One region of the Erythrobacter alti genome, then DNA from elsewhere that is predicted to be linked to it. Evidence: predicted binding sites of a transcription regulator. Region 1 holds the regulator's gene; each other region holds the start of a gene.
The links. Region 1 encodes LexA, which represses DNA repair genes until DNA is damaged. Its sites were predicted from a motif close to GTTCCNCNCTTGTTCT; they were not measured.
Positions count from the first base shown of each region.

Region 2: the regulator LexA is predicted to act here: its motif matches at 1,626-1,641, upstream of AAC850_RS09475 (ribonucleoside-diphosphate reductase subunit alpha).
Region 3: the regulator LexA is predicted to act here: its motif matches at 6,447-6,462, upstream of AAC850_RS06315 (recA-like protein).

Region 1 covers NZ_JBBNAX010000004.1:85,245-95,768, forward strand. The annotation lists gene AAC850_RS05280 (ComEC/Rec2 family competence protein) at 1-1,248, shown strand, start outside; gene lexA (transcriptional repressor LexA) at 1,303-1,968, opposite strand; gene AAC850_RS05290 (molybdopterin molybdotransferase MoeA) at 2,041-3,246, opposite strand; gene moaC (cyclic pyranopterin monophosphate synthase MoaC) at 3,243-3,725, opposite strand; gene AAC850_RS05300 (DUF3597 domain-containing protein) at 3,881-4,255, opposite strand; gene AAC850_RS05305 (hypothetical protein) at 4,770-5,459, shown strand; gene trpC (indole-3-glycerol phosphate synthase TrpC) at 5,491-6,282, opposite strand; gene trpD (anthranilate phosphoribosyltransferase) at 6,279-7,274, opposite strand; gene AAC850_RS05320 (anthranilate synthase component II) at 7,271-7,876, opposite strand; gene AAC850_RS05325 (phosphodiester glycosidase family protein) at 7,873-8,658, opposite strand; gene trpE (anthranilate synthase component I) at 8,655-10,139, opposite strand; gene AAC850_RS05335 (peptidylprolyl isomerase) at 10,222-10,524, opposite strand, start outside.
Region 2 covers NZ_JBBNAX010000007.1:350,291-360,814, forward strand. The annotation lists gene nadB (L-aspartate oxidase) at 1-837, shown strand, start outside; gene AAC850_RS09470 (hypothetical protein) at 852-1,073, opposite strand; gene AAC850_RS09475 (ribonucleoside-diphosphate reductase subunit alpha) at 1,706-3,739, shown strand; gene AAC850_RS09480 (hypothetical protein) at 3,875-4,060, shown strand; gene AAC850_RS09485 (PilZ domain-containing protein) at 4,079-4,459, shown strand; gene AAC850_RS09490 (hypothetical protein) at 4,533-4,817, shown strand; gene AAC850_RS09495 (hypothetical protein) at 4,901-5,206, shown strand; gene AAC850_RS09500 (ribonucleotide-diphosphate reductase subunit beta) at 5,362-6,417, shown strand; gene AAC850_RS09505 (SIR2 family protein) at 6,426-7,604, shown strand; gene AAC850_RS09510 (thermonuclease family protein) at 7,624-8,232, opposite strand; gene AAC850_RS09515 (nuclear transport factor 2 family protein) at 8,279-8,710, opposite strand; gene AAC850_RS09520 (hypothetical protein) at 8,922-9,074, shown strand; gene AAC850_RS09525 (DUF4870 family protein) at 9,360-9,815, opposite strand; gene AAC850_RS09530 (hypothetical protein) at 9,834-10,481, opposite strand.
Region 3 covers NZ_JBBNAX010000005.1:185,495-196,018, forward strand. The annotation lists gene AAC850_RS06285 (UdgX family uracil-DNA binding protein) at 1-879, opposite strand, end outside; gene AAC850_RS06290 (putative DNA modification/repair radical SAM protein) at 876-2,120, opposite strand; gene AAC850_RS06295 (PilZ domain-containing protein) at 2,257-2,664, shown strand; gene AAC850_RS06300 (TerC family protein) at 2,721-3,527, shown strand; gene AAC850_RS06305 (CPBP family glutamic-type intramembrane protease) at 3,696-4,073, shown strand; gene AAC850_RS06310 (DUF6504 family protein) at 4,081-5,631, opposite strand; gene AAC850_RS06315 (recA-like protein) at 5,671-6,429, opposite strand; gene AAC850_RS06320 (pyridoxamine 5'-phosphate oxidase family protein) at 6,537-7,007, shown strand; gene AAC850_RS06325 (sodium-dependent transporter) at 7,086-8,522, opposite strand; gene panB (3-methyl-2-oxobutanoate hydroxymethyltransferase) at 8,611-9,483, shown strand; gene AAC850_RS06335 (DUF475 domain-containing protein) at 9,534-10,524, shown strand, end outside.

The sequences.
Region 1 (10,524 bases):
AAGCTGTTGGCGCTGTGGCCCTGGTTGACATTGCGCGTGCGGCTGCCGGTAATGGCCGCAGCGTTCGCGGCGTTGGCGGGTATTGGTTACACGCTTTTGACGGGCGCGGAGGTGCCGACGGTTCGCAGCTGTATTGGCGCGCTGCTTGTCCTCGTGGCTCTGGCACTGGGCCGTGAGCCCCTGTCGCTGAGAATGGTGGCTGCCGCGGCCTTTGCCGTCTTGCTGGCATGGCCGGAGAGCCTGGTCGGTCCGAGTTTCCAGATGAGCTTTTGCGCTGTTATCGCGATTGTTGCCCTACACAATTCAGAGCCGGTCAAGCGTTTCCTGGCGCCGCGCGAGGAAAGCTGGCTGGCGCGGCTCGGTCGGCGGACGTTCATGCTGCTTGTCACCGGTATGGTAATTGAAATCGCGCTGATGCCGATCGTGCTGTATCATTTCCATCGGGCAGGCATTTACGGCGCATTGGCGAATGTCGTCGCCATACCACTGGTGACCTTCGTCTCCATGCCCTTGATCGCCATCGCGCTCCTGTTCGACACGATCGGAGCGGGAGCGCCGTTCTGGTGGCTGGCTGGCAAATCACTCGACCTGCTGGTGGGAATTGCGCATTTCACCGCCGGTCAGCCCGGCGCGGTCAAGCTCATCCCCCAGATGACTTTGACAACGGTTCTCCTGTTCGCTGCGGGCGGCCTGTGGCTGGCGCTATGGAAGGGCAGGGCGCGACTACTTGGCTTTCTGCCTGCCGCGGCGGCTATTGCCATGCTGATGACGACGCCCATTCCCGATATCCTGATCTCGGGCGATGGCCGACATGTCGGAATCACCGGTGAGGACGAGCGATTGCTCGTCCTCCGCGACACACGCAGCGCCTTCACCCGCGAGAACCTGCTCGAACTGGCAGGTGTAGAGGGCGAGACGATGCCCATGGCCGCGTGGCCCGGCGCGCAATGTAGTCCTGATTTTTGCGCCATAACGGTGGAGCGGGGTGGACGCGATTGGCACATATTGATGAGCCGTAGCCGCGATATAGTCGCCGAGCGCGCTCTGGCCGCCGCCTGCGAGCGGTCTGACATCGTAGTCTCCGATCGCTGGCTACCGCGAAGCTGCGAACCGCGCTGGTTCAAGGCCGATGCGCGAATGCTGTCGATCAATGGCGGCCTGGCAATCGATCTGGAGGGCGAGCACGTCAGAGCCGTTGCCGAGGCCGAGGGAGAGCATGGCTGGTGGCGCGGCCGCCGGGAATACTGATGCTGCCCGGGCTACCCGCGCAGGATCATCATCAGCATCAGTGATAAGGCCCGATCAGTGGTAACGGCGGAGCAGCCCTGCCAGCTTCCCCTGAACTTCCACCTGATTATCCGCGTATATTTGCGGATCGTAGGACGAATTTGCCGGATCGAGACGGATGCGGCCGCCATCGTGAAACAGATACTTCAATGTCGCTTCTTCGCCATCGACGAGCGCGACCACGATATCGCCATCGCGTGCAGTGGTGGCCTTCTTCACAAGCGCGAAGTCGCCATCGAAAATGCCGGCTTCAACCATCGAGTCGCCCGAAACTTCGAGCGCATAGTGTTCGCCGCTGCCAAGCAGGGCAGCCGGAACGGGCAGCGTCTGACTGCCTTCCAGCGCCTCTATCGGAACACCCGCAGCGATACGGCCATGAAGCGGAATTTCGATAACATCGTTTGCGGCTTGTGGTTGCGCAGCCGGTACCGAAGTTGCTTTGGCGACGGGGTCGTTCCCGGCGAGGTTCTCTGGCATCTTGACCACTTCAAGCGCGCGGGCGCGGTTCGGCAGGCGCCGGATGAAGCCGCGCTCTTCGAGAGCCGAAATCAACCGATGCACGCCCGATTTGCTCTTCAAATCAAGCGCCTCCTTCATTTCCTCGAAACTGGGCGAGATGCCCGTGTCTTCGAGGCGGCGATTGATAAAAAGCAGCAATTCGTGTTGTTTGGCGGTCAACATCGGCCTGTCCCTTGCGTCAATGTTCCACTTCGGGAACGAATAAGGAACAAGTATGAAACAGATTCGCCAAAGTCAAGCAATACCGCCATTTTGGAGCGGATAGACCGTTACGGGGTCACCAGTCCTTGCCGGCGGGGCGTTGCCACCTCTTTCGATGAAGCAATCCGCAGCTGCGAGCGTTCTCAAGGCGCTGCTGTCGCGTTGGAGCAGTGGCTGAGCGCCTTCGGGACACATTACGCCACGGATAAACTCGGTGCGTGAGCCATTGGCTGGCAGGTCTGCGGCGAGAGACAATGCCAGCGATTGCGGCATCGGATCGTATGAACCCGCAAGATGCCGAAGCAGCGGCAGGAGGAAGAAAAAGGCCGTGACATAGCTCGACACTGGATTGCCCGGCAGGCCCAGAATGATCTTAGTTCCCTTGCGGGCTACCAACAGTGGTTTTCCAGGTTTCATGGCGACGCGCCAGAAATCCAGCTTCGCGCCCCATTGCTCAAGGGCAGGACGGACCAGATCGTGGTCGCCGACTGAAGCTCCGCCGCTGATGATGATTACATCGGCTGTGGATGCATCATCGAAGGATTTAACCAACTTCTCGCGGCGGTCTGGGACCGGACCGATCCGATGCGACGATTCACAAAAAGGTGAAGCCATGATTCCCAACATTGCCCCATTACTGGCCGGGATCTGGTGGTCTCTGGCGGTTGCTGCATCTGCTACGAGTTCATCGCCGCTGTCGATGACACTCAGACGGGCCTTTCTCCCGACATCGACTGTGACTTGGCCCCCAGCAATTGCGAGCGCGCATCTGGCTGCGTCCATACGCGTTCCGGTTCGCAGCAACGCATCTCCGGCGGTGAAGTCGAACCCCTGATGACGGATGTGCCGGGGTGAAGCTGTAGCGTCACTTGCCACCCGCAGGTCATTGCCATCAAGCTGAGCATCTTCCTGCAGCAGCACGGCGCTGGCACCTTCAGGCATCAGCGCTCCGGTCGAGATGCGGACAGCATCGCCTTTACCAAAAGTGCCTTCAAAAGGATGGCCCGCGGCGCTTTCGCCGACGACGCGCCAGGAACCGGAAGGGTCGTTATCACCTACAGCAAAGCCATCCATAGCCGACAAGTCTGCCGGGGGCTGTGTTCTTCGTGCAATGATATCTGAGGCCAGAAACCGGCCGGCTGCATTTTCGATCGCAACAGTTTCCGCTTCAAGCGGTTGGGCAAGTGCGAGCAACCTGGACTGCGCGTCCTGCATGGATATCGGGGGAGGCAGATTCATTCCGCCTCGTCTTCGGCGTGCCAGTCACCACTCTTGCCGCCCGATTTCGAAATGAGGCGCAAATGTTCGATCACCATGCCCTTCTCCAGCGCCTTGGCCATATCGTAGATCGTCAACAACGCGATGGAAGTAGCCGTCATCGCTTCCATTTCCACACCGGTCTTGCCCGTCAGTGCCGCCACCGCGGTCACACGGATCGCATCATCCTGGAAAGCAAAATCGATGCGGACGGACTCCAGCGCAAGCGGATGGCAGAGCGGAATGAGTTCACCCGTCTTTTTCGCCGCCATGATGCCCGCAATGCGAGCGGCGGCCAGAACGTCCCCTTTCGGTCCACTGCCGTCGCGAATAGCGGCAAGTGTGGCTGCAGCCATGCGAATACGGCCCTCTGCCGTTGCAGTCCGCTTGTTGTCGCGCTTGCCGCTGACGTCGACCATTCGCGCCGCGCCGCTTTCATCAAGGTGGGTCAGACGCGGCATTGCTCATCATCCTTGCGTGGCAATTCATCGTGCAACGGAAAACGCCCCGCCGTGCATCGTGTGCAGGCAGGGCGTTGTGCGTTTGGATTATTCTGCGAGGCACGGATCATGCGATACCTGTGCCATACTCGTCCCGATCAGGACAGGGTCATGCTTCAGTCGCGGAGTGAAGCGGGGACATTGCCCCCGGCAGCGGCGAGGCGGTTCATCACCTGCTTGTGAAGCCAGATGTTTTCTTCCGCCTTGCCCGAATAATCATTGTCACCAAGCTCGTTCGCCAGTTCCTTGCGGTTTTCGTAACTTGGATCGAGATCTACCAGCTTCATCAAGTCGACGATCGAAGTGCGCCAGTTTAGCTTGTCCGCACCGTCCATGTTGTCCAGCTTGGCTTCGACATCGACATTGCTGACAGCCTTGGAAGATCCGCGGTTGAAACCTGTCGACTTGGGAGCGCCTACCGTTTTCGTCGGTGCTTCGTCATCCTTGTCATCGCCAAAGATCGCATTCTTGATCGTGCTGAAAATTCCCATGGTCTGGTTCCTCTTTCGATTTGTTCGGTATGGTGTGTTCATACACAATTGCACCGGTCTGGCAGAACAATGATTTTGTAAAATCTCTGTTCCTCGACTGAGCATGTCTCCACCAACTATTTTGCGGTTCCCGGTTGAATTCAATTGTCGAAATTTTCGAAGCTATTTATTTGTTTCGTTTGGGCGAGTTGCCCAGAATCGGGATAGGTCCCTCGGGGAATTAACGAAAATGCGATCAACTGTTTCTGCGCTCCTTGCGGGGTGCTTGATGGTTTCTGGTTGCGGCGGTGACGACAGTTCACCCGGCCCAATAGCGGGGCCAACTCCGACGCCCACTGCAACCCCGACACCCACTCCCACGCCCACGCCGAGCTATGCACGATACGCGAATATCACCGGCAATCGCTCGTTTGCGAGTTCATGTGCATCCGGCTTTTTCCGCGTACCGGACCCCCAAATTTACCCGGCGACGGCTTTTGGCGAGAGCTTAAGTTTACCCTACACAGCCGCCAGCATGACCTGGGCCATATCAGGTCCAAACCAGATCAATTTGCAATTCGGGCCTGCTGACGTTGATACGGCACCTCCGACACCCTCTTCGGCTGCATACAAGCGCACTTTGCCGAGCGGTGCTTCGGAGCGGCTCTACATCGGGGTTGGAGCCCTGGCGACAGGTACCGCGGACTATACGCGTGGTGCATATGTTGCGGGCTTCAATGGATCCAACCAGCCAATCATCCACTATTGCGTGCTCGGCGTACCAACCCAGTTGGATGATCGGCCGACCGCCAATAATGTGAGTTACGACAATTTCGGTGTCGGTGGATTTGCGCTGGAAACCAACACGAGCGGCGTGGTGACATATGAAATCAAGGACAGTGTCATCACCCAGGCAGTGAATCTTGCCACCGGCACTCTCAACACGAATATACGCCTGGTCGGCCGGCGCATCGAGAATGGCGTTCCGTCGGGTGCGATTACCGAACTCGGCAGGTACCAGGGGCAGGCATCTTTCGACGGCACGGTTCAGACCTACTCGGCAGATTTGACGAGCAGCAACTGGCAGAACCTCCAGTCCAATTACGGGGGTTGGTTCTTCGGACCGCAAGGCATCGAGACCGGTTTCAGCTTTGCAATCGTTTCCGAGGACGGCGGGACAGGGCGCCGGATTCACGTGATCGGCACGGCGATTGGAAAACGCTAGCCGGACGAGGGCGCTGCTACCTGGCTGATCGTCAGCCTTCGAGCAGCGCCCGCGTTGCTGCTTCTACATCGTCGGCCCGCATCAGGCTTTCTCCGACAAGAAAGCATCGGACGCCCGCAGCGGCAAGCCGCTCGCAATCAGCATGCGATTTGATCCCGCTTTCGCCGACGATCAGGCTTCCATCGGGAGCTAGCGGCGCAAGCCGCTCTGTAGTGGCTAGGTCGGTGGTGAAAGTGCGCAAGTCGCGGTTGTTGACTCCGATAAGCCGCGATTGGAGATGCTTTGCGGCACGTTCAAGCTCGGCTTCGTCGTGTACCTCGACCAGCACGTCCATGCCACGCTCAATAGCTGCGGCCTCGATTTCAACCATCGCGACATCATCCAGCGCGGCAACGATTACAAGGACCGCATCGGCCCCGATCATTCGGCTTTCGGCGACCTGCCACGGATCAACCATGAAATCCTTGCGCAACACCGGCAGGTCTACCGATGCACGCGCTTCCATCATATAGTCCTCATGCCCCTGGAAATAGGGCGCGTCGGTCAACACCGAAAGACATGCAGCACCGCCTTTGGCATAGTCCATCGCATGTTGATGTGGGCGGAAATCGGCGCGGATCAAGCCTTTGGACGGGCTGGCCTTCTTGATTTCCGCGATGAGGCCAAAGCCATCGTGTGCTTTCTCTTCGAGCGCCCGCCGGAAACCACGTGGCGCGCTGGAGTTTTGCGCTGCCCGGTCACAGTCGGACATGGTCATGGCGGTCTTGCGCGCAGCGACTTCCTGCCGCTTGTTGGCGCAGATCTCCTGCAGCTTGTCGGTCATTTGGCGGTCGCGATCCAGCATTCGAGCAGTGCCTTGGCCAGCCCCTTGTCTATAGCCTCGCCTGCTTCCTCGACGCCTTCGGTCCAGCTTTCCACTTCGCCTGCCACGATCAGCGCACCCGCTGCATTGAAAACGACCGCATCGCGATAGGGACCGGGCGCGCCCATCAAGAGGGCCTGCAGCGCCTTGGCATTGTGGGCAGCATCACCGCCACGAATGGCTTCGACGGGAGCGTGTTCCAGGCCGGCATCGCTGGCATCCACGCGCCGCATTGTGACATTGCGACCCTGCACGTCGGCAAGTTCGTTTCCCTCATCCAGGCTCAATTCGTCCAATCCTTCATCGCCCGAGATGATGAACGTCCGTTCGGTCCCGAGGCGCGCCATCGCATCGGCATAGATCGGGACATAGGCCGGACGGGCAATACCAATCAGCTGGCGACGGACCTTGGCAGGGTTGGACAGTGGCCCCATCAAATTGAAGATTGTGCGCTTGCCCAGTTTCTGCCGGATGGGCTGAATACGCGCCATCGCCGGGTGATGGTTCTTGGCAAAAAGAAAGCAGATGCCGATTTCGGCCAGTGTTCTCTCGGCAGTCCGCCCGGCCGCGTCCATGTCGAGGCCGAGTGCTTCCAGTGTGTCGGCTGCACCCGCCTTGGAGCTCGCCGCACGGTTTCCGTGTTTTGCCACTGGCACGCCGCACGCTGCGACCACCAGGCTGACGGCAGTCGAAACGTTGAGTGTGTGATGGCCGTCCCCACCCGTGCCGCAAACGTCGATGGCGTTCTCCGGCGCATCGATCGGAATGAGCCGCTTGCGCATTGCCATTGCCGCTCCGGCAATTTCCTCTGCCCGCTCGCCCCTGTCTGAAAGCTCGGACAAGAAGCGCGCGATCTCATTTTCGGATGGCTTCCCGTCGAGCATATCGCCAAAGGCACGCTCCGCATCGGCTTCGGTCAGGGCAATATCGGTAGGGGGCAATACGCCGCTCATGCAGGTACCTTTGCGGCGATGCCGCACAATTGGAGGAAATTCGCGAGCAGCGCGTGACCGTGCTGCGTGGCAATGCTTTCAGGATGGAACTGCACGCCGTGTATGGGCAGGTCCGCATGGCGGAAGCCCATCACGCTCGTTCCGTCGAGACCCGGTGTTTCGCTGGTGGCATTGACCAGCAGGCAATCGGGAATATTGTCCACGATCAGCGAGTGATACCGGGTCGCATGAAAGGGCGAAGGCAAGTTAGCGAAAACGCCTGTTCCGTCATGATCAACCGGCGAAGTCTTGCCATGCATCAGCCCGCCGCGCGTCACGCGTCCGCCAAAATGCTGACCGATCGCCTGATGGCCAAGGCAGACGCCAAGCAATGGCAGCTTCGCGTCTGCGCAGGCTGCGACCAGATCGAGGCTTATGCCAGCCTCATTCGGTGTGCATGGTCCGGGAGAGATGAGAATGCCAGCGGCACCCGATGCCATGACGTCATCGACGCTGACGGCATCATTGCGTTCAACCTTCACTTCGGCACCAAGTTCCATCAAGTAATGGACGAGATTGAAAGTGAAGCTGTCGTAATTGTCGATGACGAGAATGTGACTCATTCTGCAGCCTCTGCCCGATTTCTCACCACGATCAAGGGTCCGATGTCCGGTCCGGTATCGAGCCGTTCATTGGGCATGTCCCAAATCTGCGACACGCTTCCGTCGAGGAAAAGCGCATTATCGACGTTCAGCGCGTCCCGGTAATAGCGCGCCAGCTTGCCGAAACTGATTGGGGCTTCGCTGATCACGAAATGCGCTCGCCCGCTGGCATCGACGCCTACTGCATTGCGGATCTTGCGGGATTCGCCATCGGGGTCGAAGGCAGGGTGCAATTCCCCGTTGATGACCAGCATTGGGCCGGACTGCGTGGCGAAATGCGGGCGATCCTTGATCTGGCCAGCGAAGGCCTCGGTTTCGAGAACACGCCAATTTCCGTCTTCCCCGCCGAAGAAAATTCCATTGGGAAGCAGGTGGAAATTGCCCGGACCATCGGTCTGGTTAAGCAGGGCCAGGCGACGCCCTTCCTCGACATAATACCCGATGGGTACGCCCTCGGCATCAAACATGCCGGCATTCATGGCGAAGACGACAGGATGCTCTACTTCACGAGGATGACGTACGAATGCACGTAGGGATCGATAGGGGTTATCTTCGCCTTCGGGCGCGAGGTCCGTGTTGATCGCGTGGCGAGTCGGCTCAGCCTGGCAATGTGTTAGCGGCGTGTCCTCGAACATGACAGGTTGGCAAATCGACAAGAGCTCTTCTGCAGGTTCACCTTCGAAATGCACTTCGCAGGCCGTCAGCGCGAGACACGCTGTCATTACGCCCGCGACGCGCTTCACTGCCCGTACTCCGGCTCTGCAGCGATCCCCACCGCCTCCCGTGCGGCAGCAATCAAGGCTCCGGCCTTGTGGCGGCATTCGGCGGCTTCATACGCCGGATCGCTGTCCGCAACGATACCGGCGCCTGCCTGAACGTGCATCACGCCGTCTTTCACAACGGCTGTCCGCAGGACGATGCAGCTGTCGACCGAGCCATCGGGCGCAAAATAGCCGACGCCCCCGGCATAGGCTCCGCGCGTTTCCGGCTCCAGTTCCGCGATGATTTCGCAGGCGCGTATCTTGGGAGCGCCGCTGACAGTGCCTGCAGGGAAACCAGCAAACAGGGCATCGAGCGCGTCCTTGTTGTCCGCCAGTTCGCCAACCACGTTGCTCACGATGTGCATGACATGGCTGTACCGCTCGACGGTGAAGCTGTCGGTCACGGTGACGCTGCCCTGTGAAGCCACGCGCCCGACATCGTTGCGGCCCAGGTCGAGCAGCATCAGATGCTCGGCACATTCCTTGGGGTCGGCGAGCAGGCTTGCTTCATTGGCCTTGTCATCGGCCTCGGATAGGCCGCGCGGCCGGGTTCCGGCGATGGGGCGTATCGTCACCTCGGCCTTGCCATCGGTATTGGGTCGCACACGCACGAGGATTTCGGGCGAGGAGCCGACCACCGCGAAACCAGGCATGTCGAGGAAATACAGGAAAGGCGAAGGATTTACCCGCCGCAACGCGCGGTACAAAGCCAGTGGCGGGAGCGGGAAGGGACAGGTGAAACGCTGTGCCAGTACGACCTGGAAAATATCGCCTGCCGTGATGTAGTCCTTCGCACGCAGCACGATCTGCTCGTAATCCTCTGCAGGGATGACAGGATCGAGTTCGCAATTTGGCAGATCGTCAAGACGGACAGCTTCGGGAACCTTTTCGCCCAATTTGCGCAGCGCCTCGTCGATGCGGTCGGTTGCTCTCTCCAGCTTTGCCGCAGGGTCTGCGGCGTCGGCCCACAGCGGCGCAATCACGAACAGGCCATCCGTCAGTCGGTCGAACACCAGCACGAGGGCAGGGCGTGCGAACAGCATGTCGGGCAGGGAGAGATCGCTTTGCGGTGCGCGCGGCAATTTTTCGACCAGCCCAATCGTCTCGTAGCCGAAATAACCGACGACGCAGGCAAGCGCCGGAGGCAGCGCATCGGGAACGTCGATACGGCAGGACTGCACCAGCGCGCGCAGTTCGGCCATGCTGTCGCCGGGAAGGGCGTCGAAGGCATCCCGGTCGTGCCGCCAGTTGCGGTTGACTTCGGCCTGTGCGCCGGTTGCGCGGAACATAAGGTCGGGATCGAGGCCGAGCAAGCTGTAGCGCCCGCGAATTTCGCCGCCCTCTACCGATTCCAGCAGGAAATCTCCGCGCCCTTCCTCGATCAGCTTGAGCGCGCCGCCAATCGGCGTTTCGGTGTCGGCAACCACCCGCCGCCAGACGAGCGTGTTGTTGCCCTGCGCCAGTGCGGCGAGTGCTTCATCGCCGTTCTGGACAGCCCCTGCGTTAACCGCGTTGTTGGTTTCCGGGGCGCCCAGGCCCGCCTCCTCAGTTCGATCCGCCGGTCAGCAGTGCGCGTACAGCTTCAATGCCGGCCTCGTTGCGTTCGATTTCGACGGCCGCCTCTGCGGCAGTGACGAACTGTTCGACATATTCCTGGCCCAGCGCTTCGGAAAGCTGCGCTGCCGTGTTGACAAAGTCCTGGCTGTCTTCATCGAGCTCGGCCGTTTCAATGTCCTCGAGCGATACCACGTACCATTGGCTCGCTTCCGGCACGGCAACGCGTTCCACGGTGCCTTCTGCCATCGAGAAGAACAGGATTGTCGCGCGAGTAATCTGCCCCTGCTGGGC
Region 2 (10,524 bases), on a different contig from region 1:
ATCACCGAAGCCGTGCGCGGCGAGGGCGGGCGGCTGTTCCACCCCGAGACCGGCCATCGCTTCATGGAAGAATATGACCGGGAGCGCATGGAGCTGGCCCCGCGCGACGTGGTGGCACGCGCCATCGACGACCAGATCAAGCGCTACGGCCTCGACTACGTGCATCTCGATATCAGCCACGAAGAGCCGGAATTCGTGAAGCAGCATTTCCCCACCATCTATGAAAAGCTGATGGGGCTGGGCATCGACATGACCAAGGGTCCGATCCCGGTCGTGCCCGCGCAGCATTACACCTGCGGCGGCGTGGTGATCGACCTCGATGGTCGCACCGACCTGCCGGGGCTTTATGCGGCGGGTGAAGTCACCGAAAGCGGGCTGCACGGGGCGAACCGGCTGGCGTCGAACTCGCTGCTCGAATGCTTCGTCTTCGGCGAAGCGGCAGCACGCGATATCCTCGCCCATTGGGACGGGTTCGAAGCGCCGCCGCCGGTGCGCGAATGGGACGAAAGCCGCGTGACCGATTCGGATGAAGAGGTCGTCATCAAGCAGAACTGGACCGAGATCCGGCGCATGATGTGGAACTATGTCGGCATCGTGCGCACCACCAAACGGCTCGAGCGCGCGGGCAACAGGATCGACCTGCTCGGCAAGGAGATCGAGGACTATTACGGCGCGTTCCGCGTCACCACCGACCTGATCGAATTGCGCAACCTCCACCAATGCGCCGACCTTATCGTGAGCAGCGCCCTACACCGCCACGAAAGCCGCGGGCTGCACTACACGCTCGACTATCCGGAAACCGATCAGGTCGCGGTGGATACGGTGCTGGTGCCCTAGCGCGCCCAGACCCCTCAATCCCCCATCATCAGCACGAAGACGAAGGCGAGGAAGGTTCCGCCAAGGAACAGCATCCAGCTCCAGTAGAAGCTGAAATCGAGCATCAGGGGAGCGTAGTCCACATCGACCTTGAAGATGTTAAGCATTCCGCCGGTCGCGCCGCCCGAGCCCATGAACAGCGCGACCACCACGGTCAGGAATATGCCGAAGGGTATGGCCTTGAGGAAAGCGATCATGGTGCACCCGTTCCCAGTGAAATCCGTCGGGCCGATTCTCTAGCGCAATTGCGCCCGTGATCCAACGCAGCGGCCCCTCTGGTGGACAATTCGCAAGCAAATTGCGCGGCCTGATTCTTTTGATTCAATGCTCACCCCGTTTGATCCACTTTTGTGAAACCGCACAGATTTTTTTCCGCAGATTGATTTTGCCTCTTGCGCATTGCGCGAGTCATGGGAAATCCGCGCGTCGCGGCGTGTTGTGTGGTTCATACACCCTTGCGATATCGTCTCTTGACTCGGTAAATTCTTTTTAACCCTCTTGCGTGCGAGTCCGCGCTGATTCACTATGGGTTGTGGTCGTAATGCCGGGGGCACCCACAAGACCTAGATTTTGGCCTACAGCGTGCATTTCGCGCGACGGGGTCGGATTCGCTGCGATTGTGGAGCATTTCGGGGACGGCCGGTGGAATAGGCGTGGACGACGGGTGGACAAGACGGGGGACAAGTTTTTGCCTCCAGACGGGTGAGAAAATCGCTGTGAACGACTAGATAGGCAGTGGCCTGCCGAGTCGAACACAAATGGAACATTGGAGAGATGGCAGGCATTGAACCTGTACATCCTCCGCAAAGACGGACGGGAAACGGGGCTAATGGAATTTCGGAACGGAGATGATGCGGCGATGGGTCTGGAAGATAATGTCGCGGGAGATGCCCCGGAAAACACGAAAAGCCCGCCCAAAAAGGCGCGCAAAGAGGCAGTAAGCATGGACAAGAAAGACGCCGGTACCGACGAACTGATCGCTGCCGAAATAGCCGGAGCGACGGCAGAGGCGCTGGCCGAGGCCACGCGCGCTGCGTCCAAGGCGGACAGCGATTCCAAAACCATCCAGCCGCGCCGCTTCGACGTGAAAACCGATGCAGAGCGCGATGCCAATTTGACCGCTTTCGGCAAGGAAACGCTGGAAGACCGCTACCTGCTGCCGGGTGAAAGCTACCAGGACCTGTTCGCCCGCGTCGCGGACGCCTATGCCGATGATGCCGAACACGCGCAGCGGCTGTATGATTATATCTCGAACCTGTGGTTCATGCCCGCAACGCCCGTCCTGTCGAACGGCGGCACCACGCGCGGCCTGCCGATCTCCTGCTATCTCAATTCGGTGTCCGACAGCCTCGATGGCATTGTCGGCACGTGGAACGAGAATGTCTGGCTGGCCTCCAAGGGCGGCGGCATCGGCACCTATTGGGGCAATGTTCGCGGCATTGGCGAGCCGGTCGGCCTGAACGGCAAGACCAGCGGCATTATTCCCTTCGTGCGCGTGATGGACAGCCTGACGCTGGCAATCTCGCAAGGTTCGCTGCGCCGCGGCTCGGCCGCCTGCTACATCGACGTGCACCACCCGGAAATCGAGGAATTCCTCGAAATCCGCAAACCATCGGGCGACTTCAACCGCAAGGCGCTGAACCTGCACCACGGCGTGCTGCTGACCGACGACTTCATGGAAGCGGTGCGCGCTGGCGAGGAATTCGAGCTCAAATCGCCCAAGGATGGCAGCGTTCGCGGCAAAGTGAATGCGCGCTCGCTGTTCCAGAAACTGGTCGAAACGCGCCTCGCAACGGGTGAGCCCTACATCGTCTTTGCCGACACGGTGAACCGCATGATGCCCAAGCATCATCGCGACCTGGGGCTGAAGGTTTCGACCTCCAACCTGTGCAGCGAGATCACCCTGCCGACCGGTATCGACCACCTCGGCAATGATCGCACTGCCGTGTGCTGCCTGTCTTCGCTCAACCTCGAAAAGTGGGAAGAGTGGGAAGGCGACAAGCAGTTCATCGAGGACGTCATGCGCTTCCTCGACAATGTGCTGCAGGATTATATCGACCGCGCGCCCGACGAGATGGCCCGCGCCAAATATTCCGCCGAGCGTGAACGCAGCGTCGGCATGGGCGTGATGGGTTTCCACTCCTTCCTCCAGTCCAAGGGTATCGGTTTCGAAAGCCCCATGGCGAAGGTATGGAACCTCAAGATGTTCAAGCACATCAATGCCAAGGCGAACGAGGCCAGCATGATGCTCGCCAAGGAACGCGGGCCGTGCCCCGATGCCGAGGAAATGGGCGCGATGGAGCGGTTCAGCTGCAAGATGGCGATCGCTCCGACCGCCTCGATCAGCATCATCTGCGGCGGCACCAGCGCGTGTATCGAACCGATCCCGGCGAATATCTACACGCACAAGACCTTGTCGGGCAGCTTCATCGTGAAGAACCCCTATCTCGAGAAGATCCTCGACAAGAAGAGCAAGAATTCGAACACGATCTGGAACTCGATCCTCGAAAAGGATGGGAGCGTCCAGCATCTCGATTTCCTGTCGGTCGAGGAAAAGGCCGCGTTCAAGACCAGCTTCGAAATCGACCAGCGCTGGCTGCTCGAATTCGCCGCCGACCGCGCGCCCTTCATCGATCAGGCGCAGTCATTGAACCTGTTCATCCCTGCCGATGTCGACAAGTGGGACCTGGCGATGCTGCACTTCCAGGCATGGGAAAAGGGCATCAAGTCGCTCTATTACCTGCGTTCCAAGAGCGTGCAGCGCGCAGGCTTTGCCGGCGGCGTGGAAGCGGACAACACCGGCGAAGTGGCGAAATACGAGCTGCCGACGACCGACTACGACGAATGTCTGGCTTGTCAGTAACCATCCGGTCTGGCTGAGTGATTGCAGGGCGGCGGTTCATCGAGTGATGGATCGTCGCCTTGCTGCATCTGGCGCCAAGGCTTGCCGATCACACGCGCCGGGTGAACAGGGGCGGCTCAACGAGGGAAATTGCATATGGACCGGGACACGCTTTTCATCTCCGCCATCGTCGTGGTCGGCATTCTGGCGATATTGAATGCGTGGCGCGGGGCAACGCTCATGCGCAGCGGTGATGTGCCCGGCGGCCGCAAGTTCCTGATCATGGGTCTCACCATGCTGCTCATGATGGCATTCGCAATCTACATCCGTCCGACGGGCTGATTTACCGCTCCTAAACCAGTGGCTGTTATCGACACGGTCATGCAGACGCGGAAGAAACCCCGTAAGGTCCTGACTGTCCCGGGACGCTATTTCACCGGCCAAGGCGAGCCGGTGTCGGTACGCCTGCTCGACCTGTCGGTCGGGGGCTGCCGCTTTGCAATTGGCGAGACAACGCTGCCACCCGGCTCGAGCCTGCAGGTAATCATCGCCGATCGCGGTCCCTACAAGGCGCATGTCAAATGGTGCGCCGATGGCGAATGCGGCGTGACCTTTGACGTGCCGCTCGACGAGGAAGACTACAATAGCTTTCGCAACAGTCATGTTTTCGACTTCTCTGACGAAGGCGCGCCCGGCACCTTCACACCGATAATCGGCGACGGACGACAACGATTCTGCTGAAGGCACTTCGCGGCCTTGCCAAGCCGCGCTTTCCTGCCCATCCTGCGCCGAAACCGGTCGGAGGATTTCGGACATGATGGCACGCACCGCCTTGGGACTCGCTCTGCTGCTGGTTTTGTCGGGCTGCGCCAGCCAGATGGATGGCGCGGTGCAACAGGGGCATCCATTTCCCGGTTTCTGGTGGGGGCTGTGGCACGGTTTCATCTTCCCCTTCGCCTGGGTCGGATCGCTGTTCAGCGAGAATATCGCGGTCTATGCCGTGCCAAACACCGGCGGCTGGTACGATTTCGGCTTCTTTCTCGGCGTAACGGTTCTGGGCGGCGGAAGCGTTTTCGGTTCGAAAAAACGGCGCGGTTGACGCCGCTGACGCAAGCCCGTTTCTCCCTGCAAGGCGTCCCACGGTAAGGCTTCCCTAACCATTCGTGTCGTATGGCAGGTCCCATGGCGAGCCGACTGCACAAACGATTTCCGACGCATCACGGGCATGGCGAGGTGAAAGTCTCGCGCTATTTCGTGCTGTATGTCGCGCAGGTCGCGTGGATTGCGCTCGGCTTTTACCTCTATTCGGGCGCCTATTGGCCCTCCACCTGCCAGCCCGACAATCTGCTCGAGATCTACAGCTGCTCGGCCCGCCTGCCGCAGGATGGCGGCGGCTGGCGCGAAGCAGCGCTGCTGACCTGGCTGTGGGCGACCCCGATCCTGATCGCGCTGGAAATCTCCCGGCGGATGGACAAGGGCCAGAAATAGGCTGCAAAAGCCGCGTTTTCCGGCGTTGCGGACCCGCGACGCGCGCTACCCACAACTTACCGGCTTTTATCCCCGACCCAAAGTGCATGCTTGCTATCGAATCAGTGGTATGATTCCCTATATAGGTTGTTCGCACTTACCGCCGGAGATACCAGATGTCGTTGCTCGAAGCCCGCAAGACCTACAAGCCCTTTGAATATCCGTGGGCCTACGAGTTCTGGAAGCGGCAGCAGCAGGTCCACTGGATGCCCGAGGAAGTTCCCTTGGGAGAGGACTGCCGCGACTGGGCGCAGAACCTCACCGATCATGAGCGCAATTTGCTCACCCAGATCTTCCGCTTCTTCACGCAGGCCGATGTCGAGGTGCAGGATTGCTACCACGAAAAATACGGCCGCGTGTTCAAGCCGACCGAGGTAAAGATGATGCTGGCCGCCTTCTCCAACATGGAGACGGTGCACATCGCCGCCTATTCCCACCTGCTCGACACCATCGGCATGCCCGAAAGCGAATACGGCATGTTCCTCGAATATGAGGAAATGAAGGACAAGCACGACTACCTCCAGGAATTCGGCGTCGACAATGACGAGGATATTGCCCGCACGCTGGCGATGTTCGGCGGCTTTACCGAAGGGCTGCAGCTGTTCGCCAGCTTCGCCATGCTGATGAACTTCCCGCGCTTCAACAAGATGAAGGGCATGGGCCAGATCGTCAGCTGGTCGGTGCGCGATGAAAGCCTGCACTGCGAAGGCATCACCCGCCTGTTCCACGCCTTCTGTGCCGAGCGTGACTGCCTCACCAAGTCGGTGAAGGAAGACATCATGGACATGTGCCAGAAGACGGTGCGGCTGGAAGATGCCTTCATCGATCTCGCGTTCGAGCAGGGCCCCGTGCCCGGCATGACGGCGAAGGAAATCAAGAAGTATATCCGCTACATCGCCGACTGGCGGCTGAGCCAGCTTGGCCTGCCGAACATCTACATGGTCGAAGACCACCCGCTCCCCTGGCTCGCCCCGCTGCTCAACGGCGTGGAGCACGCCAACTTCTTCGAAACCCGCGCCACCGAATATTCCAAGGCCGCCACCAAGGGCAATTGGAACGACGTGTGGTCAAGCTTCGACAAGCGCCAGAACGCCAAGGCCGCCAACGAGGAAGAAGCTGTGGACGAGGGTCCGGACATGTTCGGGGACGATACTACGCAAGCTGCGGAGTGAGATAAAAGTTGGCCGGCTCAAGCCTGCTTCTGGGCGCTGGTGTTTCGGTAGACGCAGGAATCCCGACAGCTATCAATCTGACTGAAAAAATTTATGACAAACTGCAAAGGTTTCGCGGAACGTCAGAAGCTCAGCTTTATGGATTCGTTGTCGCCAAGATTCTGACAAGAAATGCGAGACTCGGGCAGAGTCCATTTGCCAAGGTCAATGTCGAAGAAGTCTATGATGCATTGAAACGATTTTCGCGGAGGGAAGACGACCCCCTCAACGAATTTGTTACGTCATGGGATGATGGACTCGCGCGCCCCAGCTTAGATACATCCAAGATTAAACAAAAACTAAACGGATTAATACAGATAGACCATCGCTCCCCTCGTGGACCAAGCATAAAACTAGATGGATGGCGACTTGACGATATTTTGAATGAATTTCGTCAATCCATCGAATCTAATTCTCCAAAAATGAGCTTGGAGGTTTACGTTCGCGCATTGGCGGAATGTTTGAGCCCAGACAAATATAATCATGAATACTTATCGAAACTCACCGAATATTGCGCTCAGCAATCAGATGTCGTTGCAACGCTAAACTACGATTTGCTCTTTGAGAAAAATTGTGACTCAAATGGGTATAAATACGACTATGGATTAGGGAGATGGAGAGATCGAAAAACGATACGATTTTCTCCAGAAACCATAAAGTTCATAAAGATACATGGATCAATTAATTGGTTTTCGCATGGTGATGACGTGGAAATTGATCCAGAACAGAAGAGTAACTTTAAAAGAGCACTCATATTCGGCGGACAGTCTGACAAACTTGATCCGAACGGGCCGTACTTAAATCTGCGGCATGAGTTTCAACGTATAGCTCAAAAGACGACTACGATGGGAATTATCGGCTATTCCTTCCAAGATGCTCATATGAACGCGCTACTCAGATCATGGATTTCTACCAAGCGCCGAGGCAAAATCGTCATCCTGGAGCCAGGGGCGCAAGCATCATTTTTAACGAACCTCGGTCGCTGGAGTACCAATAAAACGGATGGAAGTATTAGCGTACGTGTTGAAGTTGTCCACGTGAAGAAGACGGCCGCCGAAGGAATTGGCGACTTTATCTCGGAGATGTCGCTTAAGCCAGATTTGAAGAGAGCTGCGGACGAGCCTCTGGGCATCAGAACAATTGCTTAGCTGAAACTCTACTTATAGATTAGTCGTCACACCACCCCGGCCCCGCAGCGCGGTAGCGCACAGCCAGACCCAGCCCGATCAGGCGTTCGGCAATCGGCTCGCCTTCGCGGGTGACGCGGCGCAGTTGGCGGCCGAAGCGGTCGCGGTTGGGTTCGAAGCCGTCGCGGCTGAGCGAGAATGGGCCTTCGTTCAGCACATCGCGCAGCGCGAGCGTCGCACGCTCGCCAAGCTCGGCCTCGCGCCTGCATTCCGGCGACGAGACTTCGGGCGCGTCGATATCGAGCACGCGGATCTTCTCGCCATGATACCAGATCGTGTCGCCATCCACGACACAGGTATAGCGCACCGGTCCAACGCATAGCTGGAACCACGCCGCCTCCGGATCGCTCGCGGTCGGCTCCGGCGTCCACGGCGCAAATCCCCAATGCGCCACTGCTCCCCCGCGAAACGAATCCGCCGCCACAAGGACAAGAAATACCGCGAGCAAAATGCGCAGCCGCCAGCGCACCAGCGCGTGCCACAACCCCGCAAGTCGCGTGCTTCCTCCCGGTGTGTTCACGACACGGCGCAGCGGCACCGCGCGAAACGGTTTCCGGAACGGAAGTACGTTGGATTTACGTCGCCCCATGTTGCGGAGAATTCACAAATCTGTCCGGCTCGCAAGACCTAGCTAGTCATGCGACGGGGCTTTTGGCCTGATCGGCCACAGCCGCCATCTCGCTCTTCAGTTTCGCGGTGTCGACGAATTCGGTCAGGTCGGTGATCTGGCCGTCATCGTCGAAGCTCCACAGGTTGAAGATCTCGGTCGTGAAGGCCTCTCGGCCGGGGAATTGCACGGTGCATTTCCACAGGCCGGCGAGCTGATTGCCTTCGGCCAGCGCGTTCTGGCGGTCAACGCGGGTCATCGCGATACCATTGTCGAGCGCGCGCACCGCCTCTGTAAAGGCAATCGCGTCTTGCGCCCGGAACCCGTCCTCCATCGCGCTTTCCCCGGCAAAGCGGAAGGTCGCGCCCTCGGCCATACAGGCGCACATTCCCGGCACGTCGCCGCGCACGCGCGCATCGTAAATCGCGTCGATTTTCTCGAGCATCTGCTGCTTGTTCATGTCGCACCCCCCTTGCCAACACCGGGCCTTATAGCACGAATTGCTGCCCGTTAGCACCCGCCCTTGCCTTGCCAGCGCTCGCCCTTGACCACCTTAATTCCGGCGCGAATTTCACTCCGATTGGCGCAAGGCTTGGCACGGCTTCGCGTGACCGGCGTTTGTATTGCGTGGCCGGTATGGTTCCGTGCCACATTTTCGAAGGAAATTTGTCATGGACAAGAAACAGTCGAAATCCGGCAAGCCCCAGCAGGGCGGCGCCGGGCGCAGCGATCGTGACAGGCAGCAGGAGCAGCAGGGCGGCAAGAAGTCGCAACAGCCCGGCGAAAAGTTCGATCGTGACTCGCACAGCGATCAGAGCAGATAGGCTCTTCGCATAGACGCGCCCTTGCAGGCGCAGATCGGCGGCCGCCCTTGTTACAGGGGCGGCCGTTGGCGTTCGGGGGCTATGCCACCTGTCCCTTTCCTACATCGGTGCGCATCTGGCCCTGTCGGGTCGATGTTCCACACGCTCGTCATCCCGCGCATTTGCGCCATTTCTGCCGCCTTTTGGGGAGCTAGCGATTTCCGCACCAGGACTGTGCTCCATGTGCTCCATAATAGCGCGGCGGCGGCGATCCGCTTGGGCGAATCGCGGCCTGCTGTTCGGCGCTCAGAACAGCCAGGTGTTGGGGCGGGGCATCGGCTCGCGATTGCCCGATTTCACCATCGACAGGATGCTGCGGATGCAGAACCAGATCGCGGTGAGGAAGAACAGCGCCATGCCGATGAACATCGCCCCAATCGCGAAGGAAGTATCCCAGTGGCCGCCACGCTCTGCCTCTGCCGCAGCAAGGATGATGATCGTGGCAACAAGCATCAGGCAGAAGCCGATCATCGCGCCAAGCCCGATCCAGAAGGTGCGGATGAGGTAGGTGTAATGGCTGCGCTCCCACTCCTGCGTATTGCCTTCGCCGCGCCAGATATAGGCAAGGATCACGCCGATAAAGACCGAGAAGCCCAGGAAGATGTTGAGCAGGTAGAGCAGGGCGACAATGAAGGTGCGCTGCATTGTGACACCCGAACTGGCGGGCGGTGGCGCGGGCGGAGTGGGTGGAGCGTCGGTCATGCGTGGTCCTCCTTGTCCTCACCAGCCCCAGGCGGGCGGTGGCGGGGCGATCGGGTCGCTGGCATCGAATGACACGCGGAACAGGCGCGTCGGATCGTTGCGGCGGGTGAGCTGGTAGGTGAAACGCCCGCCCCGCTCGTCAGCCGGGTCCACCTCCAGCCGCCACACATTGGTGAGCGAGAGATCGAGGCCGTCGCGTTCGAACAGGGCGATCGAGTAGGCATCGACCGGGAAATCCTGCACGCGGCGGCTGCCGGTCGAAAGCGTGTCGCCGCCATATTGGGTCACGGCGTCCTCGTGCCCGTCCTCGTGCCGGTGATCGTGCTTGAGGCGCAGGCCCTCGCTGGTGCGGGTCACAAGCCAGGTGCGGCTGCGGTTCCAGCCGTCCGGCTGCCCTGCGTCCTCGACATGGAAGGCAATGGCAATGCGTGTGTCCGAACACTCGGCCCAATGCGCGATCATGCGCTTGCCCGCCCAGTCCGCATCGCGCGCATCCTCGCTCTCCAGCGCGCCCTCGTAGGCTTCACCGCAATGGCTGGAAAGCGCCTCCCAGAACGCCTCCTGCGGCGCGGGCAGGGCTGGCACTGACGGGGTGCTGGCACAGGCTGCAAGGGCAAGAACCAGCGGCGTGGCGGTGAGGGGGGTGAGGGTGCGGTAAGCTGTCATGCAGCATACCTAGCACGCAAAACCCGCAGCGCCATGCCGACTG
Region 3 (10,524 bases), on a different contig from region 1:
GATTGCCTTGGCGACAGCATCCAGCGTTTCCGGCTTCGCGGTAAAGTCCGCCTTGCCTTCCGCGACCATGGATGCCTCACGCTGCTGCGCGCCTGCCACCAGTTCGGGAATGAGCGCGGCTTCGGGCATGTTCTTCCAGTATTTCTTGGGCATTTCCTTCAGCATCGCGCCGATCTTGAGCCGCGCGGGATTGAAGATGGAGGCATAGTATTTGCGCCACAGATCCTCTGCCGGGTCGCCGCTCGGCGCGTCCGACTTCTGCGCGGGCGGGCCTTCGCACAGCGTTTCACCATCCCAGTGGAGGCTGCCGCGCGGGGTGAGGATCGACCAGCGCATGTTGGCGAAGCGGTGCACGAAGAAGCCCGCCTCGCGCCGCAGGATATGATGATCAGGCTCGAACCAGGCGACGTAATGCTCGGGCGCTTCGGGCTCGTCGCCCTCCTCGACCAGGCGAAAGCGGACAAAGGCGTGCATCTTGTGCGCATCACGCCGCACGGCCTTGTCCAGCTCCTCCACCCGGCGAACATCGCTATCGGCCTTGTCCTCCATCATGCGGGGATTGGATTGCAGCCGCCACAACAGGCGATAGAGCAGCGCGAAGCGTTCGGGGTCGGTGTGATGCGCGGCGTTCCTTGCCAGTTGCATGAACCGCTTGCTGGCGCGCACCGGTCGTGCGGAAAGATCGGGCACGGGCATACGCCTGTCGCCATGGCTGAACAGCGAGGCCGTGCCGCCCGGCTCCACCCACGCCACCCGGTCGGGCGGGACATCGCATTGCACCAGCTGCCGCGCCCGGTCGCGCCAGAAGCCGAAATCGTCAGGCTCTGGCATGTTGACCACGTAATAGGTGCCAAGTTTGACATGCTGGAGCGCGGTCATGCTGCAAAAAGCTCCAACTGCTCCTGCTTGGGCGCGAGCAGGCTGCGCAGGTCGGCGCGGTCGGTCAGCAGGACGGGGCGCCAGTCCGCTGTAACGATGAACGGGCGCACTTTGGTGATCGACACGGTCAGCTTCGCCACATCGTCCAGTCGCAAGGTCCGGTGGCGACGGCTGGCGAGGATTTGCGCGACCGCACGCGTCCCCAGCCCCGGCACACGCAGCAACATTTCACGCGAAGAACGGTTCACATCTACAGGAAATTGTTCACGAAACTTGAGTGCCCATGCAAGCTTGGGGTCGATATCGAGCGGCAGGTTCCCGTCCGCCTCTGTCGCCTGCATCACCTCGCGCGGGGCAAAGCCGTAAAAGCGCATCAGCCAGTCGGACTGGTAGAGCCGGTGCTCGCGCATCAGCGGCGGGCGTTTGAGCGGCAGTACCGCGCTGGCATCGGGAATGGGCGAGAAGGCGCTGTAATAGACGCGGCGCAGCTTGAAACTGGTGTAAAGGCGGCTCGCCTTGCCCACGATATCGGCATCGCTGGCGGCGTCGGCCCCCACGATCATCTGCGTCGATTGCCCGCCCGGCGCATAACGCGGCGCGTGCTTGAAACGTTTACGCTCATCCTTGGCCTGCACGATCGAGGCCTTCACCCCGCCCATCGCGCCTTCGATCTGGCGGCTGTCCTTGTCGGGGGCGAGGCGGGTGAGGCCCGCATCGGTGGGCAATTCGACATTGATCGACACACGGTCCGCATAAAGCCCCGCCTGGTGCACCAGTTCGGGATCGGCCTCCGGAATGGTCTTCAGATGGATGTAGCCGCGAAAATCATTGTCTTCCCGCAAGATACGCGCGGTTTCTACCATTTGCTCCATCGTGAAGTTGGAGCTTTTGATAATGCCGGAGGACAGGAACAGCCCCTCGATATAGTTGCGCCGGTAGAAGGTCAGCGTCAGGTCTGCCACTTCCTGCGGCGTGAAGCGCGCACGGCGGACATTGCTGCTCTTGCGGTTCACGCAATAGTGGCAATCGAAAATGCAGTGATTGGTCAGCAGGATCTTCAGCAGCGAGATACAACGGCCATCGGGTGCATAGGCGTGGCAGATCCCCATCCCCTCGGTCGAGCCGATGCCCTTCCCGCCCTTGCTGTTGCGTTTGGCCGTTCCGGACGACGCACACGAAGCATCATATTTTGCTGCATCGGCAAGGATTTCGAGCTTCTGGATGGTGTCGAGCGCAGGCATGTGTTCTATATATGTTCTCTCGAGAGATTCGCCAATAGCCATTTGTACGAAATCGCTGAAATGCCGAATTAACCCTGCTTTCTCGCCGGAATTTAACCAATCTGAGGCCAAGGCCGGAAGAGAGGAGATCGCACCGATGAAATTGTTCGCCCGCGCGAAGCCTGTCCAGGCGCCTGAACGGCGCGCCGGGCCACGCACACGGGTCGACTGCATCGCCGCACTGCTAATGCCAAGCGGAGACCGCCCGGGCCGCCTGTTCGATATTTCCGCCACCGGCGCGCGCCTTTCTACCCAGGATCCGCCCGCGGCAGGCTGTTCGGGTATCCTCGACTGGACGATCCACGAAGCCTTTTGCCGCGTCACCTGGTCTAAACCGGGCATGTGTGGCGTGGAATTCGACAAGCCGATCAGCGCGGAAGTCCTCAAGAAAACAATCGAGAAGGCACCCGCCGGATCACGCGCGATGCCCGCGCAGGCCAATGACGATGGCGCGCATACGACCGTCAAACCTGGCGAACAGGCCCCCACCCGGCGGTTCTGCTGAGGATATAGGCCCAATGGCCACTTGAGCAGAAACAGCAGGTCGGGCATCAGGCCAGCATGGATATCATCGCCCTGCTTTCCGATCCCGCCGCATGGCTGGCCCTGCTGACCCTGATCGCTCTCGAAGTGATCCTCGGGGTCGACAACCTGATCTTTATCGCGATCTTGTCGAACAAGCTGCCCGAACACCAGCAAAGCAAGGCACGGCGCATCGGGTTGGCGTTGGCGCTGATCATGCGCATCGGCTTGCTGATGCTGATCGGCTGGATCGTGACTTTGCAGACGCCGCTGTTCGACCTCGGCATTGAAGGTGAACGCGGCGCTTATGGCGAACCGACTTTCGAAACGGCATTTTCCGGACGCGACCTGATCCTCCTGGTGGGTGGACTGTTCCTGCTGTGGAAGGCCACCAAGGAAATCCACCACTCCATGGAACCGGAAGACAATTCGGGCGACCTGCTCGACAAGACGCCCGATATGGCAAAAGCCGCCACCGCCACTTTCGGCGCGGTCATCGCGCAGATCGTCGCGATCGATATCGTCTTCTCGGTCGACTCGATCCTTACCGCAGTGGGCATGACGGATCATGTCCCGATCATGGTTGCTGCCGTGGTGATTACCGTTGGCGTCATGATGGTCGCGGCAGACCCCCTCGCCAAGTTTATCGAGCAGAACCCGACGCTGGTGATGCTGGCGCTCGCCTTCCTCGTGATGATCGGCCTGGTGCTGATCGCCGACGGCTTCGGCTTCCACGTGCCCAAGGGCTATATCTACGTGGCGATGGGCTTTTCGGTCGGAGTGGAAATCCTCAACATGATGCAGCGGAACAAGCGCGAGAAGATCGCGCAGGCTGCAGAGAGTTGAAACGCATGGCGTGGAATGTCGGAGGCGAATAGCCCTCCGCAATCGTGGCGAACGAAACTGTCGTCTGCGTTCCGTCTGCGGTTTCCTGCTGCGCACCGGACCGTAACACTCACCGAACTGGCGTGGTTGCTGCCTGCTTGCGCATTCGCCGTAGCCATCAGCGCCCAAATGGATTGGCAGCTCACCTTCGATCGCTCGACCTTGATGGTCGCGGTGATCGCGCTGTTTGTGCCTACACTGGGTGAAGAGCTGCTGTTCCGCGTCATTATGCTTCCCGCCCCTGGGCAGCACCGCCCATTCCCTTGGCTGGCTGCATCAATATCTATTGCCGCTTTCGTTCTGTGGCACCCATTGCAAGGCTTGCTGTTCGGTGGTGAGCGCGCAGCGATCTTCACCGATGGTGGCTTCTTGTTTGCGGTGTTCTGCCTCGGCATCGCCTGCACGCGCGCGTGGTGGAAGACTGGCTCGATCTGGCCTTGTGTAATTTTGCACTGGCTTGTCGTCGTTTGCTGGAAGAGTTTTGCAGGTGGGCCGCCCTTGGTCTGATGCGGGATCACGCAAACAAACCCTGCAAGAACCAGTCCGGCTCTCCGCCGCGCCCGTCTCCGGCAAGGCCTGCGCGGTATATCCAGTAGCGGCGGCCGGTAGCATCCTCGACGCGGTAATAATCGCGCAGCCGGGTGGAGCCTCTCTCGCGCCACCATTCGGGTGCGATCCTCTCCGGTCCTTCCACCCGCGCCACATCGAACAGATCGCCGCGCCAGCGGAAGCGGCGGGGGTAGCCATCGGGGCTGGCGTAGAGCACCGCGATCCGTTCCGCCCGGTCGAGCAGTTTCAGCGGACGCGCGTGGAAAGCGAGCTCCTCCTGTTGCACCGGTTCTGCCTCAAGCGGCGCCTGCCAGCCTTGCGCACGTTCGGGAATATGGCTGGCGCGCAGGATCGGGCGCTGCACCGCATCGCTCCCGAGCCGCACGGTCAGCCGATCGACACAGGCGGACAGCGAGGTGCCGTGTTCCTCCGCCGCTGCCTCCAGGTCGGCCTGCCCCAGCTTGAGCGGCTCTGCCCAACTGGCACGCAGGCGCAGCATCTCGATCCCGAAGCCAGCGTCGACATCATCCAGCCTGGCCGCAAAAAGACGGCAGATGTGGTCCGGATCGCGCGTGGCGGCGGCCAGTTCGAGATCACGCAAGAGCACTTCGCCATCGATCCGCCACATGCCCAACTGGAGGCGGCGAGCGCCCTCGCCCCGCCCTTCCAGCTCGCGCGCCATGTCCGCTGCAAGGTCTTGCACCACGCGGTCGAGCAGGCTGCGGTGACGGATCGGTTCAAGCAACCGGCGCTGCACCAGCGCGGCAGTGAGCGGGATGACGGGAAGCAGCGGTTCGGGCACGCGGCCCGCCAACTGGTCCATGCGGACAAGCGGGTTGGCGGAAGGTGACTTGCGATTGCGGAAACGGCGGTGGATGGCATCGCGTCCCGTGCTCCCCTTGCCAATGCCCGCCAGATCGCCGAGCCGCTTGAGCCCGAGGCGGCGCAGGACAACCAGCACATCATTATCGAGCCGCAAGGCCGCGACCGGCAGGTCGGCAAGGCGATTGGTGATGTCGTCCTGCTGGGAAAAGATCGCTCCGGGCCGGGCATAATGCGCCAGCGCCCAGGCTGCCCCAGCGGTGGGCGCGATGGCGGCGCGGACGGATAGGCCGCGCGCGGCGCAACGCTGGGCCACATCGGCGAGCAGGCGGCGCTCTCCGCCAAACAGGTGCGCCACGGCGGAAACATCCACCAGCAGCCCGTCGGGCGCGTCAATCGCGCTCCACGGCCCCCAGCGCTGCGCCCATATTGCCAGTCGTTCAAGGAAAGCGAGGTCGCCCGCCGGATCGCTCGGTCGCACTTGCAACTGCGGACATAGCGTGCGGGCGTCGGCCAGCATCATGCCGCGCGCCGCGCCCTCTGCCTGTCCGGCAGCATTGGCGGCATCGATCCGCGGCCCGTGCGCGGTTTCGGTGATCAGCGCGAGCGGCTGTTCGTCGGCCCCTTCGCCCGGTTTGCAATCTTCGGAGTGCCGCCAGCGATCAAGCGCCAGCTCGCAGGCCCAGATCGCCATGATCCGGCGTTCTTTGACATGCTCAGGACAGGAAGCCACTCACCCATTGCCTCCGACAAGTGCCATATTGCCCACCTTTTCCTCCGGCTGCTCGCCGTGGGTGTCATGGCCGTCTGCAAGGCGTTCGGCGGCGAGGAAGGATTTTCCATCGCGCAGGATCCATTCTCCGGGAGCGTGGCTGCGGGCGCGGAACAGTTGCGCCTGCCAGGCCGGATGACCGGGGGCAGCGGGGTTCCACAACGGCGGGGCAGAGGGTGCCGCACGCATCTGCCAGCGCATACGTGCCGAGCTGAGATCGGTCTCGGCATCGAGGCGGACGAGGAACAGCGGCACGCCATGCCTTTCCGCCGTCAGGCTGAGGCGGCGCGAGGCGGTGAAAGTGAGCGCGCGCGGGTTGCCCGCAACTTCCCCGATCACACAGGCAAGATCGCGGCACCGGACACCTTCCTCCAGCGCGAACAGCGCATCCTCGGGCGTTTTGGCGGCGACATGGATCAACCGGTGACGCAGGTTTTCAGGAAGGCCGGGACGATAAGGCCGTCCACCCAATCGCCGCGCCGCCTTGTCCTGCACCCACAGGATGCTGCGTTCCTCTGCCGAAGCACCTGCATCGGCATCGTTCCCACGCGCACGCAACCCGTCGAGCGCGAGCGCCAGGGCAGCGCCCGCACCGCTCGCTTCACCGGCGGGGGCGAAAATCTCGCTGTGCAATGCAGCTTGCCCGCCCGGATGCCAGCGCGGGTTGCGGGCACCGGGAGAAGCCAGCTCCACCGCGCGTGGCAGGGAAGCCATGTCCATGTCGAATCGACTCCTTTGTTCTGTTTATGTTCCCATGCTGTGACTTTGGCAAGCCGACCGGAACCAGTTCGCGCCCGATACCGTTGATAAGCCAAAGGAGAATTTTCATGAGCGACACCGAAGACCTGAAAAAGAAGTTCTGGAAGGCGCTGGACGACAGCCCCTTCCTCTTCCTGCACCTTGATAAGGCGCCCGACACTGCCGTGCCGATGACCGCACAGCTGGACAAGGACGCGGAAAGCTCGATCTGGTTCTTCACCAGTCGCGATCATTACCTTGCCAACGGCGGCCCCGCCACCGCGACCTTCGCCGGCAAGGGCCACCAGATGTTCGCACGATTCTCCGGCACGCTGACTGAAGAAACCAGCCGTGAACGTCTGGAGAAACAATGGAGCCAGATCATCGAAGCGTGGTTTCCCGGCGGCAAGGACGATCCGAACCTCCTGATGCTGCGGATGGATCTGGGCCAGGCGGAAATCTGGAACAGCGATCTGGGCTTTATCGATAACGCCAAGATGCTGATGGGCTTCGACGTGCGCGAGGATGCCCGCGAAGAACACACCGAGACGACGCTTTAAACACGAGACCGAATGGTTCGTCACGCAAGAGCCGTCGCCCCACCGGGCGGCGGCTCTCTCGTTTCCCGCTAAGCCAACTCAGGACGTGCCGAGCAAGCCCGGCACCAGCCCGAACAGCAGCACCAGTCCCACAGCAATCGGACACAGCCACGCAACGAGGAAACGCCACAGCATGAACATGCCGCCGGAAAGCCCGGTCTGCTGCTGGATCAGGCGACGGTCGGCAATCCAGCCCACGAAAATCGCCACCAGGAACGCGCCGAGCGGCAGCATGATCTTGCCCGTAAAGCCATCAAGCGAATCAAGTATGTCGCTGTCGGCAAAGATGTTCCAGAAACCAAGCGGGCGCACATCCGACCACACGTTGTAGCCGAGCGCACATGCGACACCGATCAGGAAGGCGACACCGCCAACGATGATTGCCGCAAACGGACGCCGGAAACGAAAGCGGTCGATCACCCACGCCGTCGGTCCTTCCAGCAGCGAAATCGAGCTGGTCAGCGCGGCGAAGAAGATCAGGACGAAGAAAACAAGTCCGACAAGCGAACCTGCGGGCATCTGGTTGAAGGCAATCGGCAGCGATTGGAAGATCAGCGCGGGTCCCGCAGCCGGATCAAGGCCGACCGCAAACACGATGGGAAAGATCATCAAACCCGCAAGGATCGCCACGCAGGTGTCGGCAATCGCAATCATCGCGGCAGTAGGCGCAAGCTTCACATCGCGCTGCACATAGGCACCGTAAGTCAGCAAGCCGCCCGCCGCGAGGCTGAGCGAGAACAATGCCTGCCCCAGCGCCTCATTAAGTGCAGTAGGGTTCAACTTGCCGAAGTCCGGGGTAAACATGAACGACACGGCCCGTGCGAATTCTCCGGTGAAGGAACCGTAGATGGTCACGATGACAAGCAGTACGAAAAAGGCTGGCATCAGCCACTTCGCAGCCTTTTCGATCCCGTCATGCACGCCGCTTGCCACGATCCAGATCGTCGCCGCCATGAAAATTGCGTGCAGCATGATCAGCTTGCCTGGATCGGCGAACAGATCGCCCATCCGGCCGGTAATCGTGGCCTGATCTTCCCCGGCGAAGGCTACCGAAAGTGGATTGCCGCTAAACAGTGCGCCAAGGAAATCCTCGCCTGCGACGAACACGTAGTTGATGACCCAGCCGGCTACGACCGAATAGAAGGAAAGTATCAGGAAGCCGGCGGTAATCTGCAACGCGCCGATGCCTTTCCAGGCCTCCGAACGGTTGGAATGTTCTGCAACCTTGCGGACCGAGCCAATCGCGTCTTCACCGCCGGCACGTCCCAGCAGCACTTCGGACAAAACCAGCGGAAGGCCCAGCAAAACGACGAAACCGATATAGACGAGGACGAAAGCGCCCCCGCCATTCTCGCCCGCAAGTGTCGGAAAACGCCAGATATTGCCTAGGCCAACGGCCGCACCAACTGCCGCAAGGATAAAAGCGGTGCGTGATGACCAGTGGTCGCCGGTCGATCCCGATTGGGTAAGTGCCATGTATGTTTATCCTCTTGACCCGCAAAGTTGCGCATTCATGCAATGAATCAACGCTCGCGTCGAGGGTTCTGTCTGATAAAGGGGTCATATGTCCACGACCTACACACTCGATACATCGACCAGCCGTGCGAATCCCACGCCTGCACCCATGCGGCGGCTGACTGTTCCCAAGATACGTGCGCGCAAGGTAGATGGCGTTACGGCAGAGCCGCTTGTGATGCTGACCGCCTACACCGCGCGGCAGGCCCAATTGCTCGATCCGCATTGCGACCTGCTGCTGGTCGGGGATTCGCTCGGTCAGGTAATATACGGTCTTCCCTCCACCATTCCCGTCACGATGGAGATGATGAGCAATCACGCTGCCGCGGTCGTTCGGGGTAGTTACCATGCGCTGGTAGTGGTCGACATGCCGTTCGGCGCATACGAAGCCTCGCCTGAAGATGCCTTCGATGCTGCCGCGACATTGCTCAAGGCGAGCGGAGCCGCAGCCGTAAAGCTCGAGGGCGGAGAGGCGATGGCCGAAACCGTCGCTTTCCTCACGCAGCGCGGCATCCCTGTGATGGGCCATGTTGGCCTGACCCCACAAGCAGTGAACGTGCTGGGCGGCTATATGGCGCGCGGGCGCAGCGATGCTGAGGCGCAGAAGATCGTCGGCGATGCAAAAGCGCTCGATGAAGCGGGAGCGTTTGCCGTCGTCGTGGAAGGCGTTGTCGAACCCATCGCCATCGAAGTCACCAAGGCAATTGCCTGCCCGACCATCGGCATCGGAGCTTCGGCGCAGTGCGATGGGCAAGTGCTGGTCACCGACGACATGCTTGGCATGTTCGAGCGGGTGCCGCGCTTCGTTAAACGCTACGAAGACATTGCGACGACCATTTCAGACACAGCAGCCAAATATGCAGCAGAGGTGCGTGAACGCACATTCCCCGGGCCGGAACAACTTTACCAGCCCAAAGATTGACGCCGCAAACCTCCACTTCAAAACTTCCAGTTTCCAGGACGACATACCGCATGGCCACGCTCAAGCGCTTTTACGGATTCTCATTGATCTTCACCTTTATCTGCCTCGCGCTCGGCGTTTGGTACGGTTGGTCGAGTTCTGGCGGAAGCGTGCCCGATACACTCGCGATGCTGTGGATTATCGTGATCCTCTCTGTCCTGGAGGTTTCGCTCAGTTTCGATAATGCCGTGGTCAACGCGTCCGTTTTGAAAGAGATGGACGAAGTTTGGCAACGACGCTTCCTCACCTGGGGCATCGCCTTCGCCGTGTTCGGCATGCGCATCGTCTTCCCGCTCGCAATTGTTGCAATCGCGGCGGGTATCGGTCCTATCCAGGCGGTCGACCTCTCGTTGAACGATCCGATCGAATACGAACGCCTGGTCAACTCGGCGCATATCGGCATCGCAGGTTTTGGCGGTGCCTTCCTTGCCATGGTGGGCATGAAGTTCTTCTTCGATGCCGACAAACAGGTGCACTGGATTGCGAAGGTGGAGCACGCCCTGTCCAAAGTGTCTGCGCTGCCAGCCATCGAAATTGCCCTGTTGCTCCTTGCCATCTATCTCATCTCCCTGTCACTTCCGGCTGACGATGCCTTGACCTTCATCACTGCTGGCATGTTGGGCCTTGTCACCTTCATCGCCGTCGAGGCGGTAAGCCATTGGCTGGAGATGCGTGAAGAAGCCGCCAGGTTGCGCGGGAACATCGTGCGCAGCGGTCTCGGCGGATTCCTTTATCTCAACATTCTCGACGCCTCTTTCAGCTTTGACGGAGTGATCGGCGCTTTCGCCTTGTCCAACAACATGATCGTGATTGCGCTGGGCCTTTCGATCGGCGCAATGTTCGTGCGCTCGATGACAATCCACCTTGTGCGCAAAGGTACGCTTGCAGAGTACCGCTATCTCGAACACGGTGCCTTCTGGGCCATTATCGTGCTGGGAGCGATCATGCTGCTTTCCGCCGTATGGCATATCCCTGAAACGATCACCGGCCTGATCGGCGGCG